Regions from separate parts of the Massilia luteola genome, predicted to be linked through region 3. Evidence: predicted binding sites of a transcription regulator. Region 3 holds the regulator's gene; each other region holds the start of a gene.

Region 1 (4,939 bases), on a different contig from region 3:
CTGGTTCGGTGTCGCCGTTTTATATACGTCCAGGCCGCCGATCGACTGCACCGGCAGGTCCTGGTACTGCAGGCGCCGGCCGTTGCCGGTGAAGATTTCCATGCCGTTCAGGGTCGTCACGACGTCCGGCAGGCCGCGGATGATGACCTGGCTCGTCTCGCCGCGGTCGCGCCCGACCTGCACGCCGGCGATGCGCTGCAGGGCGTCGCCGGCCGCGCGGTCGGGGAATTTGCCGATGTCCTCGGCGTTGATCGAGTCGACGACCTGCAGCGAGTCGCGCTTGATCGCCTCGGCGCTGCGGATGCTGCTGCGCAGGCCCGTGACGGTTACCTGCTGGATTTGCGTGGGCTGCGCGTCGTCGGTCTGGGCACTGGCGGCCTGCGCGAACAGCACAAGGATGGCCGCGCACACGGGCCGGCGCTGGAACGTGGTCATGCGATTCTCCTCTCGGTCGACCGGGATGGGTCAACATTATTAGTAATAAGTTTTATCAGGAAGCTAACGCAAACGCGGCGTGGACGACGCACGCTTGAACCCGCCAAAAAGGGGTGTTCAGACCGGCGGCGGTGCCACGGAATCGCGGACCACCAGAGGGCATTCCATCTTGATGACGGCCCTGGCGGTGTGGTTCGCGCGCACTTGCGCGATGAGGGAATCGGCGGCCCAGCGGCCCATTTCGTAGTTTGGCAACAACACTGTCGTCAAGGGCGGATGCGTGTAGCGCGCGATGTCCTGGTCGTCATAGCCGACGATGGACAGGTCGCGCGGCACCGCCAGCTTGCGTTCGCGGGCGGCGTCGAGGGCGCCGATCGCCATCAGGTCGTTGGCGCAGAACAAGGCCGTTGGACGCGGCGCCAGGTCCAGCAGGCCCAGCGCGTGTTCGTAGCCGGCCGCGACTTGCCAGTCGCCGGAACGGACGAGCACGGGATCGAACGGGATGTCGGCCGTGGCGAGCGCCTGCCGGTAGCCTTTCAGGCGCTCGGCCGCGGCCTCGATCCAGTGTTCGCCGTTGATGAAGCCGATGCGGCTGTGGCCGTTTTCGATCAAATGCATCGTGGCCGCGTAGCCGCCCAGCAGTTCGCTCGGCACGACGGCGGCGCGGCCCCGGTCGCGCGTGTGGCAGTTCAGCAGCACGGCCGGCGTGGCGGCCAGCGCGGCCGGCACCGTCACGGCGCGGGTGAAGATCGTCGAATAGATCACGCCCAGCAGCGCGGGATGGTCCAGCATGCGCGCGAACACGGCCGCCTCCACCTCCGGATCGCCCCGCGTGGCGAACACGGCGACGAGGCAATCGTGCTCCCACGCGGCATCCTTGGCGCCATCGATGGTCTGCATGGCGTGCGGGCTCGTCGTGAGCTCGTCCGTGAGGTACACGATCAGGTTGCACGCCGGCGCCTGTGCCGCGGCCAGATGCGCGTGCCGCTCGACCGGGTAGCCCAGCTCGCGCGCGATGCGCAGCACGGTCTCGCGCGTGACCTTCGACACCTTCGCGCCGCTCATGTGATTAATGACCAGCGACACCGTCGACTGCGACACGCCGGCCAGCTTGGCGATGTCGGTCATCGTGGGACGGCGGTTGCGGGGCGGCCTGGTCATGGCGTCTTGTTGGCAAATCTATATCGACAGCTCAACATTATCACTAATTATCACGTGCCGCCAGCAGATCACAGGCGCTGCGCTCCGCTCCCTTGCTCCGACAGTTCGTCCAGCGGATTGCGCAGCCGGCACGCGTCGATGGAAAGGCAGCCGCAGCCGATGCAATCGTCCAGCTGGTCGCGCAGGCGCGTCAGCTGGGCGATGCGTTGGTCGAGCTCGCGCCGCCACAGGCTGGAGAGGCGGGTCCAGTCGGCCTTCGTGGGCGTGCGTTCTTCCGGCAGCGACGCGAGCGCCGCGCTGATTTGCGCGAGCGGGATGCCGATGCGCTGGGCGACCTTGATGACGGCCACGCGGCGCAGCACGTCGCGGCCGTAGCGCCGCTGCCCGCCCGCGCTGCGCCGGCTCGCGATCAAGCCTTTCGATTCATAGAAATGGAGGGCCGACACGGCCACGCCGGCGCGCCGCGCGAGTTCTCCCACCGTCAACGGCCGCCCGATGTCGGCCGGATCCAGCTTCGCCATAAAAACCCCTTGACCTCAAGTTAAGTTGAGGTTCTACACTGCTTCCGAACCCGACGCAACCGGCGCAACCGGGCGCAACCACAAGGAGAACCGCATGAACGATTACCTGGGCACCATCGCGACGAACAAGGCACTGGTGAGGACGTTGTACGAAGATTGCATCAACGGGCGCGACCTGGACCGGCTGGAGACGCTGATCGCCCCGGATTTCGCCGGCCCGCGCGGCGAACGGGGCCCGCGCGAATTCCGCGCGACCATCGAAGCCGTGCTGACCGGCTTTCCCGCCGTGCGCTTCGAATTGCACGACCTCATCGGCGAAGCGGACCGGGTCGCGGTCCGCTGGACGTTCCGCGCCGTGCACGGCGGCCGCTTCGTCGGCCTGAAACCCAGCCTCGCCGAGGTGACGCAGGAAGGCAATGTGATCTACCAGTTGCGCGACGGCTTGATCGTCCGCGCGTGGCTGCAGGCCGACCGGCTGGGCGTGCTGCAGCAGATCGGCGCCGTGCCGCGCACGTTCGCGGAGGCGGCCGGACCGCGGCCGATCTAGGACGCGGCCGCCCGCTCGACGCATCGCACCCGTCCTGGTCCGTCCGCTTCGATTCGCGCTCCGGCCCCGTTCGGGCAAGGTAGGCGCTTAAGCTTTCTTGCGGCGCGCCATGACGAGACCCGCCAGACCCAGGCCGAGCAGGGCGACCGAGGCCGGTTCCGGGACATTGCTGCGCGGTGCGTTGACGACGATGTTGTCGTACAGCGCGCGAACGTACGGGTCGCCGGATGACGTCAACGTGACCGACGCCAGATGATTGAAGCCCGCGTCCAGGTTCAATGTTGTCCAGGACGTGAGGTCGCGCAGATCGGTGAACGTTTGCGAGACCTGGGTGGCGTCTGCGTGGATGCCGGTCACCGTGATCGTCGCGGTTCTGCTCATGGAGTCACCGATCATGCTGGTCAGGTAAGCGTTATCGAATTCGAAAGACTGCAGCGAGAACGTGCTGTTGTCGGCGCTCCGCAGATTGATGCCGGTCGTGCTGAAGCTGTTCGACCACGTCCCCAGGTATATGGTGCCATTTTTGGTGAAATTGACGCCGTCAAAATTGCTCATCGACCCGATGCTGTTGCCACTTTGCTTTGGCGTAACAATGAAACCGTTCGACGTAATGCTTGGCACGAAGTAGCTATCGTTTGGAGCATTGTTGAAATCAATAACAGTAGCGTGAGCCTGTACACCGGCGGCAGCCAACAAAGTTGCGATAAAGAATTTTTTCATGGCCGAATCCCTGGAATAGTTATGTAGTGGGATTTATAGCAAGTCTCATGCCATTGGGAAATTCTTTTTACGCATCAGCAACTTAAGTATCTGTCAGCGCGCGTAAATGCCCGGAGTGTAAAATTTTCCGACACGCAAAGGGCTGTTCGGGATGCGCACCTGCGCCGCGCCGGATCCAGTTGGACATGAGAGATCGGCTCGCGCGCAAGCGGCAAGACCGCGGCCGTCCTAGGACGCGGCCACCTGCTCGCGCAGCGCCGGCAGCGCCGCGCCCTGCTCGTCGAACAGCCAGGCCCGCGCCGGATCGAAGCGCAGGCGCACCGGCGTGCCCGGCGCCGGCAGCGGGACGTCCGGCGGGCATTTGGCACACACCATGCCGTCCACGCCGTCGACCTGCACGTATACGAGCGTCACGTCGCCCAGGTATTCGGCGAGCGCGAGGCGGCCCGGGATGCCGGTGTCGCCCGCGACGTTCAGGCGCAGGTGCTCGGGCCGCACGCCCAGGGTCAAGGCGGCGCCGGCAGCGGCCTGGCTCGCATCCGCCGCCACCTGCGCCATGCCGCCGCCGGGCACGCGCACGGTCGCGAGGCCGCCGGTGTGGCCGGCCAGCGTCGCGGGAAACGCATTCATGCGGGGCGAGCCGAGGAAGCCCGCGACGAACAGGTTCGCCGGCCGCTCGTACAGTTGCAGCGGCGTGCCGGCCTGCTCGATGCGGCCGCCGTTGAACACGACGATCTTCTGGCCGAGGGTCATCGCCTCGACCTGGTCGTGGGTCACGTAGATCATCGTGGCCCGCAGGTCCTTGTGCAGGCGCGCCAGTTCCACGCGGGTCTGGGCGCGCAGCGCGGCGTCCAGGTTCGACAGCGGTTCGTCGAACAGGAAGACTTCCGGCTTGCGCACGATCGCGCGGCCGATCGCCACGCGCTGGCGCTGGCCTCCGGACAGGGCCTTCGGCTTGCGCTCCAGCAGGTGCGCGATCTGCAGGATGTCCGCCGCATGGCGCACGCGCGCGCCGATCTCCGCCTTCGGCACCCTGGCCAGCCTGAGTGCGAACCCCATGTTCTCCGCCACCGTCATGTGCGGGTACAGCGCATAGCTCTGGAACACCATCGCGATGCCGCGCCGCGCGGGTTCGATCGTGTTGCTGACGACGCCCCCGAGCTCCAGCGTGCCGTCCGTGATGTCTTCCAGGCCCGCGATCATGCGCAGCAAGGTCGACTTGCCGCAGCCGGACGGGCCGACGAAGACGACGAACTGGCCGTCCTCGATGTCCAGGTCGACGCCCTTGATGACGGGGTTGTCGCCATACGTCTTGCGGATGCCGCGCAGCTTCACCGATGCCATACCATCTCCAACTCCTTATCCTTTCAATCCGCTCGCCGCGAGGAAGCCCTGCGTCACGCGGCGCTGGAACAACACGTACGCGAGGGCGACAGGCAAGGCGCCCAGCAGCGCGGCCGCCATCAGCTGGGCATAGCGTACACCGAACGCGTCGTACGTCTGCGTGAGCCCGAGCGGGATCGTCATCATATCGTTCGACGTGACGATGATGAAC
Region 2 (4,939 bases), on a different contig from region 3:
GTTCTCGTCATAGCGCAGGGCGGACAACACCAAGCTATGCCCCGCGTAGCCATGCGCCACGCACAGGCGCCGTGCACAGTTGATGAACAGGTCCCGGAACGTGTCCGGGTACTCTTCGACGAACAACAACGGAACGCTGAACCGCATGGCGCAAAGTCCCCAGCCGCCCATGTTCGCACGCCAGGCCGGCAGGCCGACTACGTGAAACTCCCATGGGCCGGCGTCGTGCGCTAGCTTGCCGCTGGTGTAATGGAAGCTCACTGCGTCGTTCGCATCCATCTTGTCCAGCATCGTCTTGAGCGGCTTCGCCTTGTCGATAGCCATCTTGCTTGGCCCCTCTGGCGGTTCCTCACGGAAAAGCCAAGTCAGTTGGGGATTCGCGGTCGTCTGGTAGTCGTCAAAGCACTCGACGATGGCGGCGCGCACGTCCGGCAGGTGTGCATCCACGAAGAAAAGCGTGCCCGCGATAGCCGGCACGCAGCCAACGTACTTCTGCGGCCCTTGCTTGGTGAGCACGCCGCCGGGCACGTTCATGGCCTCGGGGTTGGTACGCATCAGCTCGAGCGGGTCGAAGGGTAATTCCGTCATGTCCTGTCCTTAATACGCGGGCACTGGTGGCGGCCGCTTCGTCACTACCATGTAGATTATGCCAAGAATCGCGGCGGCCGGGCCCAACTGCTCAACCGGTACCTTGGACTTATCGGGCTCGCGCTGGTTGCAGTCGCAGTCCTTGAGTTCAAGAGGCACCATCTTCGATTCGTCGCCAGCGATGACGATGTAGTCCTCGCGCTGGCGCGGGCGGTATTCGTCGTCCGGGAACTTCATCTCGACCACCTGCTTGATGTTGTCCTGGGTGGGCGGCTTCATCGGGTCCTTGACGATGACCACATCCGGCCGGCGCGTATAGCCGCGGCCGGCTTTGTACGGCGGCCGGGACGGGTCCTTCGGCCAGAGCGTATTCGTCCAGCCGGGCCAGAGCGTGCGCGCCTTCGTGTCGACTTCCTTGTCGAGGAAGGGCTCTGGCGGGCGCTTCGTCATGTCATAGGTGAACTCGGCCTTGTACGGACTCGTGTGCTGGAGCGTCGCATCGAGTGCCTTGAGCCGGCCTGAAACACACTCCTGCTTGAGCCGGCGCCCGTCCACGCCAATGTTCGGCTGAGTCTGACACTGGCACATCGCGGAGCACAGGACTTTCTTGTCGGAGTAGTCGAGCTTCGGCTTGTTGATGGGCACGACAGTGGTCGAGCCTTCCGGAGACATATCGCCGGTGGCCAGCGGCGGTTTTCCGTCTGGTGGAGTGTTCGCTGGTCCAGTCATGCCTTACCGTCCTCGATAAGGTCGAACGCCAACGCTTCGCGCGCATCGCGCTCCACCCATGTCGTGAAGCCATTTCCGTCCGTGCGGCCGGTGAGATAGTGGCCTCCCGTGGAGCGCACGCGTACGGCCTGGTCGCGAACCGGTTCGCCTGTGGTTGCGTCGACCAGTTGGAACCGACCGCGGAACTGCGCGCCACTCGCTACGGCCGACTCCTCTTCGTACGCGCTGGCGAATCCCGCGCCAACATGACCAAATCCATGCATCAACGAATCGTTCACTGTGGCGGGAATAGCGCCCTGCCCTGCCCCACTCGAGGGCTCGGTGAACGAAAACATCTGGCTGGCGATGAGTGTGGCGCCGCAGGCAGTTTTGCAGCCGGCGTACGCGACGGCCTTTCCGTCGTCGACCAAGCTCTGGTCCCCCTCGGCAATAGGAAAGACGCCGCGACAACGGGGGCAGGACACCATGTCGCCGACCCGGGCCCACCCTTTACCGTGTGTATTGGAAAACGGCGAACATGTGATGACGGTGCCGCCATGGCTCGTTTTGTCCCCGATGACTATGAGCGGTTTCAAGGAGGCCTCCCAAAAATAATTATAAATAAGTTAATTTTATCATTTGATTGAGTATGGAATCCTGCGGAAAATCTTGTGTCTGGGCATCCAGGGCAATGCCCTCGCGGTGACGCAAAATGGATTTTGTTAGGGACGCCGTGGCCGTACTTATGTGACTCGTGTCGGGCCGTCTGTACCGCGAAGTGGTCCGGAAGAAACCCATAACTGAAGCAAAGTAGCGCGGGCAGCTGCCGACGGCCTTGCCGTTTGCGGTTAGCAAGGCTCTGCCGCAGCGCCCGACAAGCTGAAGACCAGTAGCCCTATTTTTACCGCTACTCAAGTTTCAGCTTCGACTATCGTAGCAGCCGCAGCGGTTTGGGTAGACTTGACTTCATCAAGTTCGCTGAGGCCCCTTGCTGCAAATCGGCTGCACTGACAGCGGTAAGGCGTGGTAAGATGCGGTACAGCCGGGTAAGCTAAGCTTTTGATTTTATTTAAAAATCCTGTTGATTACGGGAGTTTGTAGTTGATTTATGATCATCAGGTGGCGGGTTCGAGTCCTGCAGCCGGCACCAAGAATATGCAGCAAGAACAAAGGGTTACGAGCCCACGCTCGTAACCCTTTTGTTTTATCTACTCAGCTCTGTTTACGGACGCTTGCGACGCCCCGCCACCGCCAGCGCGCCAATGCCCAGCAGCATCAGCGACGCAGGCTCCGGCACATCCGCCGGCGGCGTCACGACCGCCGTGTCGACGTTCAGAATATCGAATGCCCAGTGCGCATCGCGTTTGTCGCTGGCCGCATCCACGAAGCCGTTGCGGAAGTTCTGGTTGGCCACGCCGTCGAAATCGAAGCCGTCGGACAGGTTGGCGCCGTGGGCGAAGTTGTCGAATTGCTGGATCGTTACCGTATACGTGCCTGCCGCCAGAGCGTTCGTGTAGTTGACGTCATAGCAGCGCCCCGTCACCGCATCACTCGCGACGTCCGGGCAGTGGGCGTCGTCCTGCTCGTCCAGCTTGGCGCCCGTCGAGTCGAACAACGCCAGGATCGGATCGAAGCCGCCACGCGCGATCGTGTCGCCATGGGCATTGACGCCGCCGGCATACGACCAGCTGCGCAACCTCACCGTCGACGCGCCGCTCACCGTGAAGATGAAGCTTTGCACGTCATTGTCATGATTGAAGTGACCCGTAAACGACAGGTCGGTCGCTTGTGCGCCCGTTGCAAAAACAGCCAGTGCCAGCATGGCGGCAGTGGTTTTGAATTTCATTCTCGGTTCCTGGTTAATCTGAAACGTTTATCAAAAGTACCCGAGGCCGATAAAAGCAAAACCTATGCCAGTAACAAAATGCATTTGATTTATATAGAGAATTTCGCCTATGCAATATAAATGTAAAATTATTCGACGCTAATGTGCATATCTGCAAATTACCTGGACCAATATAATTGTTTGAGAAGAAATAAATACGGCATCAGCGCAACGTCACCGTGCAGCGATCCACACCATCGTGCCGTTCGACACCGAAACGTACGGAGAGGAGGTCTCGATCACCTGTGCATTGGTGCGCGCACGCATCGACACCTCGTCCAGCGTGAAGCCGCCACAGCCCGCGAGCGCGACCATCATCTTGACCAATGTACAACTGCCGGCCGTGCCGATGGCGAAGGCGTAGTCGCCGCCCTCGCCGGCCGCGCCGTCCAGTTCGATCATCCCCGCTCCCTCACCCTTTCACACAGACGATCTGCTTCAGGGTGTGCACGACTTCGACGAGGTCGCTCTGCGCCCGCATCACCGCGTCGATGTCCTTGTAGGCCATCGGGATCTCGTCGATGACGGCGGCATCCTTGCGGCATTCGACGCCCTCGGTGGCGCGCACCTGGTCCTCGACCGAGTAGCGGCGCTTGGCCTCGGTGCGGCTCATCGTGCGGCCGGCGCCGTGGCTGCAGCTGTGGAAGCTCTCCGGATTGCCCTTGCCGCGCACGATGTAGCTCTTCGCCCCCATCGACCCCGGAATGATGCCCAGTTCGCCCTCGCGCGCCGACACGGCGCCTTTGCGCGTGACCAGCACGTCCCTGCCGAAGTGGTGTTCCTTCTGCACGTAGTTGTGATGGCAGTTCACGGCTTCCACATGCGTTTCGAACGGTTTTTTGATGACCGTGCGCACGGCCGCGATCAGGTTTTGCATCATCACTTCGCGGTTCACCCGTGCGAATTTCTGGGCCCAGCCGACGGCCTCGACGTAATCGTCGTAGTGTTGCGTGCCTTCCTTGAGATAGGCCAGATCCTGGTCCGGTAAATTGGCGAGGTGCGTGCGCATGTCCTGCTTGGCCAGTTCGATGAAGTGCGTGCCGATCGCATTGCCGACGCCGCGCGAGCCGGAGTGCAGCATGAACCAGACGAAACCCTGTTCGTCGAGGCAGATCTCGATGAAGTGGTTGCCGCTGCCCAGCGTGCCCAGGTGCTTGTAATTGTTCGTGTGCTTCAGCCTGGGCGTCTTTTGGCAGATGACGTCGAACTCGTCCTTCAGCGCCATCCAGGCCTGGTCGACGGCTTGCGGCGGCGTATCCCACGATCCCTGGTCGCGTCCTTTGACACCGCGCGTCCTGGGCGAGATCCCGTGCGGCACCGAGCGCTCGATGGCGCTGCGGAGCAGGCCCAGATTGTCGGGCAGGTCGTTCGCGCTCAGGGTCGTCTTGGCCGCCATCATGCCGCAGCCGATATCGACGCCGACCGCGGCCGGGATCACCGCACCCAACGTGGGAATCACGCTGCCGATCGTCGAGCCCTTGCCCAGGTGGACGTCGGGCATTGCCGCCATGTGTTTATAAATGAACGGCATGCGCGCCGTGTTGGCCAGCTGGCGTTTCGCTTCCTCTTCCACCGGGACGCCGCGCGTCCACATCTTGACGGGACGGCCGCCGTTCACGTCCAGCACATCGTAGTGTTCGTCTTTCATCATTGCGCTCTCATCGTCCGGCATGCGCCTCGCTGTCGACAGAACATGGCGGCGGGATGGGAGAATCCAAGTGCGATCGGATGATTTGCGGGGAAATGCGGCGATTTCGC
Region 3 (4,939 bases):
CCGTGATCGCCTTCCTCGACGCGCAGCCGCAGGCGGCCGAACTGCTGTCCGACATCCGCGCCTTCATCGCCAAGTGGCTGCCGTCGTTCAAGAAGGACAACCGCAGCTACCTGACGGTGGCCGTCGGCTGCACGGGCGGGCAGCACCGGTCCGTGTACATGGCGGAGCGCCTCGGGTCTTATTTCGCCGACACGGAACGGGTCGTCGTGAGGCACCGCGAGCAGCCCTGAAGCGGCAGACGTGACGCGTGCGCTGTCGCGGGCACGGGGTGCGCGCCCTACGGTGACTGTCGTGGGCACGATCACGCGTGACACAAGTCCGTAGGGTGGGCAACCTTTGCCCACGCGCAGAGGCAAACGACCGGATCACAGGTCGCGCAGCGGATGCGCGTGCGCCGGCCACACGGGCGCGAAGAACCACGCGACCATCTCCGGCGTGACGTCGGCCAGCAGCGGCGGATTCCAGCGCGGCGCATTGTCCTTGTCGATCACGAGCGCGCGCACGCCCTCCAGCACTTCGCCGTGTTCGAAGGTGCGGCGCACGAGCGAGCGTTCCATGCGCAGGCAGTCGGCCACGCCGAGACTGGCGCCGCGCACGAGCATCTCGCGCGTCACCGACATCATCAGCGGCGAGCGCTGGCGCATCGTGGCCAGCGTCTTTTGCGCGAACGGGTTCGCGTCCGTCTCCAGCGACGCCATCACGGCCGCCACGGAATCCGCGCCGAAGTGGCGGTCGATCGCATCGCGCTGCGCCGCCAGCTCGCCCGTGCCGGCCTGCGCCGCATACGGCGCCGCGAACGCGCGGATCGCGGCGGCCAGTTGCGCGCCCGGCGTCGCGTCGACCAGCGCGCGCAGGGCATCCAGCTGCGCCGACGGCACGAACACGTCGGCCAGCCCCACGTAGATGGCGTCCGCGGCGCCGATGGTCACGCCGGTCACGCCGAGGTAGTGGCCCAGGCGGCCCGGCGCATGCGACAGGAAATGGCTGCCGCCCACGTCCGGAAACAGGCCGATGTTCACCTCGGGCATGGCAATTTTGGAACGCTCCGTCACGATGCGCAGGCCGCAGTCCGGCCCGCCCTGGGCGATGCCCATGCCGCCGCCCATCACGACGCCGTCCATCAGCGCGATATACGGCTTCGGATAAAAATGGATCAGGTGGTTGAGGGCGTATTCCTCGGTGAAGAAATCTTCCAGCAGCGGGCTGCCCGTCCGCGGCGTGGCCCTGCCGGCCTCGTGGAAGAAGCGGATGTCGCCGCCGGCACATAACGCCTTCTCGCTCGTGCTCGTAATGACGACGGCGTCCACGCCGGCATCCCCGCGCCAGGCGAGCAAGGCCGCGGTGAGCGCGCGGACCATGTCCAGCGACAGCGAGTTGAGGGCTTTGGGGCGGTCCAGGGTGATGATGCCGGTGCGGTTGGCGACCCGCGTTTGCACGTGTTCGGTCATGTCTCGTGTTATTGAAGTGTTATTGGAATAAGCAGAACCGCATTCTAACGCGCATGGGTGGCGCATAAAATCGAAAAGGGCGCCGATGCGCCCTTTGTCATTGATGCTGCTGCACGCGTGGCATCACGCGGCGGCGGGTTCTTCCTCTCCCCCTTCGGACATGCGCTTGATGCACGCGTTGTCATGATCCTTGAGCATTTGCTTGTACTTGACGACCTGGCGGTCGAGGCGGTCCATCAGCATGTCGATCGCGGCATATAAATCGTGCGCGGCACTGGCGACATGGACGATCTTGCCTGCGAGACGCAGATTGATCTCGGCTTTCTGGCGTTTTTCTTTCTCGGTGAGATTGTCGATGCAGAGGATGACGTGGGAGTCAATCACTTGATCGAAATGGCGGGTAATGCGTTCAAGCTTGTTCTGTACGTATTCTCGGATTGCTGGGGTTACATCGAGATGATGTCCGCTGATAGTGAGATTCATACACACTCCTTTGAAGATTCGCTGCCGTGCCGTGCGCGCATCCGGGCATGGAGGCAGCGTTGTTGCCAGAGCTTGCTGCAAGAGCTTGCTACTAGAGCTCGCTACAAGGATTTGCGGAGACTGACGGGAGGGATCTTCAGCGCCTCACGGTATTTGGCGACCGTGCGCCGCGCGATAACCATTCCCTGTTCCCCTAGCATCTCCGCGATCTTGCTGTCGGATAAAGGGTTCTTGGGGTCTTCTGCTCCTGTGAGTTGTACGATGAGGGCCCGTATTGCCGTCGACGATGCTTCGCCTCCCGCTTCGGTGGCAACGTGACTCCCGAAGAAATACTTCAACTCGAACATGCCGTGCGGGGTCAGCATGTATTTCTGAGTTGTGACTCGAGAAATTGTGCTCTCGTGTAGACCTAGTGTATCAGCTATCTCACGTAAAACAAGGGGCCGCATTGCGACGGCGCCATGCGAGAAAAAGTTGCGCTGGCGATCCACAATGGCCTGGGCCACGCGCAGGATCGTGTCGAAGCGCTGACGCATATTCTTGATGAGCCACTTGGCTTCCTGCAACTGTGCTCCCAGCTGGGATTCCGATTTCCCCTGCTTCATCAGCGCCGCATACACGCTGTTGACGCGCAGGCGCGGCATCACTTCCGGATTCAGCTGCACGCTCCAGCCGTCCTTGGCGCGGCGCACGATCACGTCCGGCACGACGAAGTCTGACACATCCGACGCGAACGCCGCGCCCGGATGCGGATTGCACTGGCGGATGATGGTCTGGGCTTCGCGCAGGTCTTCGTCGTCGCAGTCCAGCGCCTTTTTCAGCTTGTTGAATTCGCGCTGCGCGAACCACGTCAGGTATTTCTCGACGATGACCAGCGCCATGCGCCGCGTGACGAGCGGCACGCCGGGCATGCGCCGGATCTGCAGGGCCAGGCATTCTGCCGCGCTGCGCGCGCCCACGCCGGGCGGGTCCATGCTCTGCACGAGGGCCAGCGCCATGCGCAGTTCCTCGAACTCGATCTCCAGTTCGGCCGGCAGGCGCGCGTGGATGTCGTCCAGCGGTTCGTCCAGATAACCATTGTCGTCCAGCGCGTCGACGACGAGTTCCACCAGCGCGCAGTCGCGCGCCGCGCAGCACGTCATGCGGACCTGTTCCATCAGGTGCTCGCGCAAGGTGACCGGGCTCGCTTCCAGCTGCGGACGGCCGTCCTCGTCCTCGCCGCCGCTGCCGCTGCTGCGGCCGAATTCGCCCCAGTCCTCGCCGCCTTCGCTGCCGGCGCCTTCGCCGCTGTCGCCGCCGGCATCGGCGCCGCTCTCGCCGCTGCCGTTCTCGGCGGGCGCGCCGCCCTCCGCGCTCGGCCCCTGCGCGGCCGGCGCCTCACCGGCCTGCATCGATGCCGGCGCGCTGTTGATGGCGCCGTCGGCCAGCAGGCGTACGGAGCGGTCGAGCGGATCGTCGAGCCGTTCGAGCAACGGGTTCTCGCTCAGGGCCTGCTCGATTTCCTGGTGCAGCTCGAGAGTCGACAGCTGCAGCAGCCGGATCGACTGCTGGAGTTGCGGCGTCAGTGCAAGGTGCTGTGAAGTCTTGAGTTGCAGCGTCTGTTTCATGACTACATTCGGAAGTGTTCGCCCAGGTAGACGCGCCGCACCGATTCATTGGCGATGATGTCGTCGGGACGGCCGGATGCCAGCACCGCCCCCTGGTTGATGATGTAGGCGCGGTCGCAGATGCCCAGCGTCTCGCGCACATTGTGGTCCGTGATCAGCACGCCGATGCCGCGCTCCTTCAGGAAGCGCACGATACGTTGGATCTCGATGACCGCAATTGGATCCACGCCGGCGAACGGTTCGTCGAGCAGCACGAAGCGCGGATTCGTCGCGAGGGCGCGCGCGATCTCCACGCGCCGCCGTTCCCCGCCCGACAGCGACAGGGCCGGGCTCTCGCGCAGCTTTTCGATCTGCAGCTCGGTCAGCAGCTCGTCGAGGCGTTCGGCGATGCGCGTCTTGGTGAGCGGCTTGCCGTTCTCGCGCTGCAATTCCAGCACGGCGCGGATGTTCTCTTCCACCGTCAGCTTGCGGAACACGGACGCTTCCTGCGGCAGGTACGACAGTCCCAGCAGGGCGCGCCGGTGGATCGGCAGGCTCGTGACGTCGGTGCCGTTGATGTCGATGCTGCCGGCATCCGACGGCACCAGGCCCACGATCATGTAGAACGACGTCGTCTTGCCGGCACCGTTCGGGCCCAGCAGGCCGACGACTTCGCCGCACGCGACCTGCAGCGACACGTCGCGCACCACCAGGCGCTTGCCATAGCTCTTCTGCAGGCCGTTGACGACCAGCGTGCTGCCGCCGCATTCGGCCGGCGGGATGTCCGTATGGGCCTCCATCGTGCGGACCTCCGTCATTGCTTGCCCGCCGGCGTGGCACCCGCGGCCGGCGCGGGCGTGCGGCGCGGCTGCAGCGTGATGCTGCCGCGGCCATTGCCGGGCTTGTCCGCGCCGCTGGCGTCGTTGCGGCCGACCAGCACTTCCTTGCGGTTATCGTAGGAGATGAATTCGTTGTCCATTTCCTGCGTGACCTTCTGGCCTTCGAGCTGGCGGATCATGGCTTTCGAGAACAGCTTCACGAGGTCGTTGCGTTCGTCGTATTCGATGCGCTGGGCCTGGCCTTCGTCCCACAGGTCGGGGCCGCCGTCGCGCTTCTGGCGGAAGGTCGCGAGCTTGCCCGGATCCGCGGTCAGGATGAACGTGTGATAACCGTCCGGCGCTTCCTTGACCTCGGCGCGGTCCGACTTGAGGACCATGGTGCCGCGCGTGATGATCACGTTGCCGGTGACGACATAGTTCTGCGTCACCAGGTCGCTGTTGGCCTTGTCGTACTTGATGTTGACCGGCTTGAGGGCGTCCGCCCTCTCGGCCGAAGCAGCCAGCGGCACCAGCAGGAACATGGCGGCGGCGAGTATTTTCTTCATTCGTTTATCCTCTCAATTGGCTTCAGCGCGGCGGGCGC
Region 4 (4,939 bases), on a different contig from region 3:
GTGGTCGAGCATCATCTTGTGATTCTCGCGGCCGATGCCCGACTGCTTGTAGCCGCCGAACGCGGCGTGGGCCGGGTACAGGTGATAGCAGTTGGTCCACACGCGGCCCGCCTGGATCGCGCGGCCGACGCGGAAGGCGCGGCTGCCGTCGCGCGTCCACAGGCCGGCGCCCAGGCCGTACAGCGTGTCGTTTGCGATGCGCAGCGCGTCCGCCTCGTCCTTGAACGTCGTCACCGACACGACCGGGCCGAAGATCTCTTCCTGGAAGATGCGCATGCTGTTGTCGCCCTTGAACACGGTCGGACGCACGTAGTAGCCGCCGGCCAGGTCGCCGTCGTGCGTGGCCTGCCCGCCGCCCGCCAGCACCTGCGCGCCTTCCTGGCGGCCGATGTCGAGGTAGGACAGGATCTTTTCCAGTTGTTCCTTCGACGCCTGGGCGCCGATCATCGTGCCCTCGTCGAGCGGGTTGCCGGCCTTGATCTGCGCCACGCGCGCCAGCGCGCGCTCGATGAACTTCTCGTAGATCGATTCCTGGATCAGCACGCGCGACGGACACGTGCACACCTCGCCCTGGTTCAGCGCGAACATCGCGAAGCCTTCCAGGCATTTGTCGAAGAAGTCGTCGTCCGCGTCCATCACGTCGGCGAAGAAGATATTCGGCGACTTGCCGCCCAATTCCAGCGTCACGGGGATCAGGTTCTGCGCGGCGTACTGCATGATCAGGCGGCCGGTACCCGTCTCGCCGGTGAAGGCGATCTTGGCGATGCGCTTGCTCGACGCGAGCGGCTTGCCCGCTTCCAGGCCGAAGCCGTTGACGACGTTCAGGACGCCGGCCGGCAGCAGGTCGGCGATCAGCTCGACCAGCACCATGATCGAGGCCGGGGTCTGCTCGGCCGGTTTCAGCACGACGCAGTTGCCGGCGGCGAGCGCGGGGGCCAGCTTCCACACGGCCATCAGGATCGGGAAGTTCCACGGGATGATCTGACCGACGACGCCCAGCGGTTCGTGGAAGTGGTAGGCGTAGGTCTCGTCGTCGATGGTCGAGATGGCGCCTTCCTGCGTGCGAATGCAGCTGGCGAAATAGCGGAAGTGGTCGATCGCGAGCGGAATGTCGGCCGCCATCGTTTCGCGGATCGGCTTGCCGTTGTCGATCGTCTCGGCGGTCGCGATCAGGCGCAGGTTCTGCTCCATGCGGTCGGCGATGCGGTTCAGGATGTTGGCGCGGTCGGCCGGCGACGTCCTGGCCCATGCATCCTTGGCGGCGTGGGCGGCGTCCAGCGCCAGCTCGACGTCTTCCGCCGTCGAGCGCGCGATTTCGCAGAACGGCTGGCCGCTGATCGGCGTGACGTTGGCGAAGTACTCGCCCTTGGCCGGCGCGACGAAGCGGCCACCGATGTAGTTGTCGTAGCGTTGGCGGAACGGATTGGCGACGCCGAGTTTGCTGATGTCCGCGAGATTCATGTCATCCTCTTTCACTATGAGTTGGAATTCGCCGTTGCCGGCGCTGGGTATTCGTTCGCTACATCCCTTCTTTCGCAAACCCCGTGCCAGCCCGCTTTCGCCTGTTTTTGCCGTGCCGGACGGCCCGATGCCGGCCGTTTCTGGTACAGGTGTCCCAAACTTGAACAGGTCAGCGGATCACCACACCCCACGGCAGATGGCCCACCGCGATGTCGCCCGTCTTGCTGCCGGCCGCCGTATCGATCACGGACACGCTGTCCGAGCGCCCGTTCGCCACGTACAGCCGGCTGCCGTCGGGCGTGAGCGCCATGTTCCACGGCCGTTTGCCGACCGCGATCGTGGCGTCCACCACGTTGCGGGTGGCGTCGATGCGCATCACGCTGCCGTCCGCGCCGTTCGACACGAACACGGTCCTGCCGTCCGGTCCGACCGCGATGCCGGCCGGGTTCTTCCCCGCCGGGATCGATGCGATGCTGCGCCGCGTCTCCAGGTCCAGCACGTACACCGCGCCGGCCACCTCGCACGCCACATAGGCGCGCGCGCCGTCCGGACTGAAGCCGATGCCGCGCGGGCGCAGGCCCACGGCGATCGCCCCGACCTGGCGCCGCCCGGCCACGTCGATCACGTCGACCTGCTCCGCGTTCTCGGCCGAGACGAGCAGCCAGCGTCCGTCCGGGCTGAACACGGCGTGCTCGGGATTGCGGCCCTGGACCGGGATGGCGGCGACGACCGTGCGCGCGGCCGCGTCGATGAGCGCCACGCTGTTGGTGTCCTCCACCGCGACGGCGACCCAGCGCCCGTCACGCGATGCATTCACGCCTTCGGGCGAGCTGCCGACGGGGATCGTGGCAAGCAGGGCGCCGCTGGCCGCGTCCAGCACGAGCAGCGCATTGGCGCCGGCGTCCGTCACGTACAGCCGCGTGCCGTGCGGGTCGGCGGCGATGCCGCGCGGGCGCTTGCCGGCCGCGATCTGGCGCACGGCCGCGTTGCTGGCCGTGTCGATGACGCTGATGGTGCCGGATTTTTCGTTGGGGACGTAGGCGAAGGGCGCGGCCTGCGCGGCGCCGCAGGCGCTGGCGCAGGCCAGCAGGACGACGAGGGAACGAATGCGTGACATGATGATCCTCCGGGAGTGAGCGGTACTCCCGGGATTGCAAGCGCCATGCCATGCGAACAGCAAGTTTGCGGGCTGGCAGGTATATTGCATGCGCTGATGGTCGGCGCCCGGACGACAGGGCGGACTATTCGACATGGAGACAAGATGGAACACCGTTTGAACTTCGTGGCGGCGCTGTTCGCCGCCGCCCCACTGGCCTGCGCCGCCGCGCCCGACGTACCCGATGCACCCGATGCGCCCATGAGCGTGGTCGTCGTCAGCGCCACGCGCGCCGAGCACACGAACTTCGACCTGCCGGCCGCCATCGACGTCGTCGGCGCTGACCGCATCGGCGCCGCCCAGCCGCGCGTGAACGCATCCGAGGCGCTGGCCGCCGTGCCGGGCCTGGTCGTGCAGAACCGCCAGAACTATGCGCAGGACCTGCAGATTTCCTCGCGCGGCTTCGGCGCCCGTTCGGCGTTCGGCGTGCGCGGCGTGCGCCTGATCGCGGACGGCGTGCCGGCCACCATGCCGGACGGCCAGGGCCAGGCCGCGACGTTCGACCTCGACATGGCCGAGCGCATCGAGGTCTTGCGCGGCCCGTTCTCCGCGCTGTACGGCAACCATGCGGGCGGCGTCATTCAACTGTTCACGCGCGATCCGCACGGCGCACCGTTTATCGAAACGAACGTCGCGGGCGGCAGCGACGGCATGCGCAAGACGGACGTCAACGCGGGCGGCAAACAGGGCGCCTTCGGCTGGCTGCTGGACGGCTCGCGCTTCGAGACGGACGGCTACCGCGCCCACAGCGCCGCCACGCGCGACCAGGCCTATGCCAAGCTGACGTTCGACACGTCGGCCACGGGCAAGCTGACGGTGACCGCAAGCAGCCTGCGCCAGGACGACACGCAGGATCCGCTCGGCGTGACGTGGGCCACGTTCCAGCGCGACCCGCGCGCGGGCGAGATCGACACGACCGACACGCAGACGCCCAAACGCACGCTGGCCGACCGCTACGACACGCGCAAGAGCATCCACCACCAGCAGATCGGCCTGTCGTGGGATAAAAAATTCGGCACCGACCGCCTGCACGTGACGGTCTACGGCGGCAACCGCAGCGTGATCCAGTACCAGTCGTTCTCGAAAGCGTTCCAGGCGCCGGCCAGCCATTCGGGCGGCGTGGTCGATTTCGATCGCGACTTCTCCGGCGTCGACGCCAACTGGCTGATGGTGCGCCCGCTCGGCGACGGCCTGCTGCGCACGACCCTGGGCCTGGAAGCGGGGAAATCGGACGATGCGCGCAAGGGTTACGAGAACTATGTCGGGACGACGTTCGGCGTGAAGGGCCGGCTGCGCCGCGACGAAGACGACGACGTGCGCAACGTCGACCCTTACCTGCAGCTGGAATGGGAGCGCGGGCCGTGGGTGTTCACGGGCGGCCTGCGCCACAGCCGCGTGAGCTTCGACGTCGCCGACCACTATCTCTCGAACGGCAACGACGGCGGCAGCGTCGACTATCGCCACACGACGCCGCTGCTGGGCGCCCTGTACAAGGTCACGCCCACGTTGAACGTGTACGCCAGCGCGGCGCGCGGCTTCGAGACGCCGACGCTCAACGAAGTGTTCTACTCGGGCACGGGCGGCGGCTTCAATTACCATCTGGGCGCGGCCACGAGCACGCAACTCGAAACCGGCGCCAAGGCCCTCGTCGGCCCGGGCATGCGCGTGAACGCCGCGCTGTTCCAGGTGCGCACGCAGGACGAGCTGGTCGTCGACGGTTCCAGCGGCGGCCGCACCAGCTACCGCAACGCGAGCGCCACGTTGCGCCAAGGCCTGGAGCTGTCGCTCGACGCCGACCTGCGCGCGGGCTTTTCCGCGCGCGTGGCGGCCACGCTGCTGCGCGCGATCTACGACGAGGCATTCACCGGCGTCGCCGCGGGCAATCGCCTGCCGGGCGTGCCGCGAACGAGCGTGTTCGGCGAGCTGGCGTGGAAGGATGCGGACGGCCACCTGCAGGCGGCGCTGGAGACGGTCGCCGGCGGCAAGGTGTATCCGGACGATGCCAACGCCGCGATTCCGGCGCCGGGCTATGCGATCGTCAACGCGCGCGTGCAGGCCAGGCAGGCGCTGGGCGCGTGGCGCGTGCGCGAGTACGCGCGCGTGAACAACGTGTTCGATCGCACGTACGTCGGCTCGGTCATCGTCGGCGACAGCAACAAGCGATATTATGAGCCCGCGCCCGGACGCAACTGGGTGCTGGGCGCCAGCGTCCAGTATCAGTTCTAGTTTTGAATACGCGATACGCATAGCGTTTATGCAGGCAGGCATATGACCGACGTGCACGATGCCTGCTACGCTGGCGTGATGGACAGACTCGCGACA

What was found. The regulator sigma-54, encoded in region 3, starts transcription at its own class of promoters, with help from an activator protein. The targets are predictions, from matches to a motif close to TGGCANGNAANCTGCTTT.
Region 1: a site for sigma-54 is predicted at 3,420-3,437, ahead of U9J41_RS04535 (PEP-CTERM sorting domain-containing protein). Genes of this name have one in related genera too.
Region 2: a site for sigma-54 is predicted at 3,195-3,212, ahead of U9J41_RS10455 (DVUA0089 family protein). Genes of this name have one in related genera too.
Region 4: a site for sigma-54 is predicted at 2,612-2,629, ahead of U9J41_RS28505 (beta-propeller fold lactonase family protein). Genes of this name have one in related genera too.

What each region holds. Positions count from the first base shown of each region.
Region 1 is NZ_JAXOFN010000002.1:333,936-338,874, forward strand. It holds gene U9J41_RS04515 (TonB-dependent receptor) at 1-435, opposite strand, end outside; gene U9J41_RS04520 (LacI family DNA-binding transcriptional regulator) at 553-1,596, opposite strand; gene soxR (redox-sensitive transcriptional activator SoxR) at 1,665-2,117, opposite strand; gene U9J41_RS04530 (ester cyclase) at 2,212-2,664, shown strand; gene U9J41_RS04535 (PEP-CTERM sorting domain-containing protein) at 2,752-3,384, opposite strand; gene U9J41_RS04540 (ABC transporter ATP-binding protein) at 3,613-4,728, opposite strand; gene U9J41_RS04545 (carbohydrate ABC transporter permease) at 4,744-4,939, opposite strand, start outside.
Region 2 is NZ_JAXOFN010000007.1:101,953-106,891, reverse strand. It holds gene U9J41_RS10470 (type VI immunity family protein) at 1-588, opposite strand, end outside; gene U9J41_RS10465 (VRR-NUC domain-containing protein) at 598-1,317, opposite strand; gene U9J41_RS10460 (PAAR domain-containing protein) at 1,314-1,892, opposite strand; gene U9J41_RS10455 (DVUA0089 family protein) at 2,519-3,142, opposite strand; gene U9J41_RS10450 (hypothetical protein) at 3,356-3,583, opposite strand; gene U9J41_RS10445 (RtcB family protein) at 3,594-4,829, opposite strand.
Region 3 is NZ_JAXOFN010000005.1:148,212-153,150, forward strand. It holds gene rapZ (RNase adapter RapZ) at 1-230, shown strand, start outside; gene U9J41_RS08520 (enoyl-CoA hydratase/isomerase family protein) at 366-1,448, opposite strand; gene hpf (ribosome hibernation-promoting factor, HPF/YfiA family) at 1,572-1,931, opposite strand; gene U9J41_RS08530 (RNA polymerase factor sigma-54) at 2,033-3,538, opposite strand; gene lptB (LPS export ABC transporter ATP-binding protein) at 3,541-4,335, opposite strand; gene lptA (lipopolysaccharide transport periplasmic protein LptA) at 4,332-4,901, opposite strand; gene lptC (LPS export ABC transporter periplasmic protein LptC) at 4,924-4,939, opposite strand, start outside.
Region 4 is NZ_JAXOFN010000054.1:9,561-14,499, forward strand. It holds gene adh (aldehyde dehydrogenase) at 1-1,461, opposite strand, end outside; gene U9J41_RS28505 (beta-propeller fold lactonase family protein) at 1,631-2,578, opposite strand; gene U9J41_RS28510 (TonB-dependent receptor family protein) at 2,723-4,843, shown strand; gene U9J41_RS28515 (class II aldolase/adducin family protein) at 4,922-4,939, shown strand, end outside.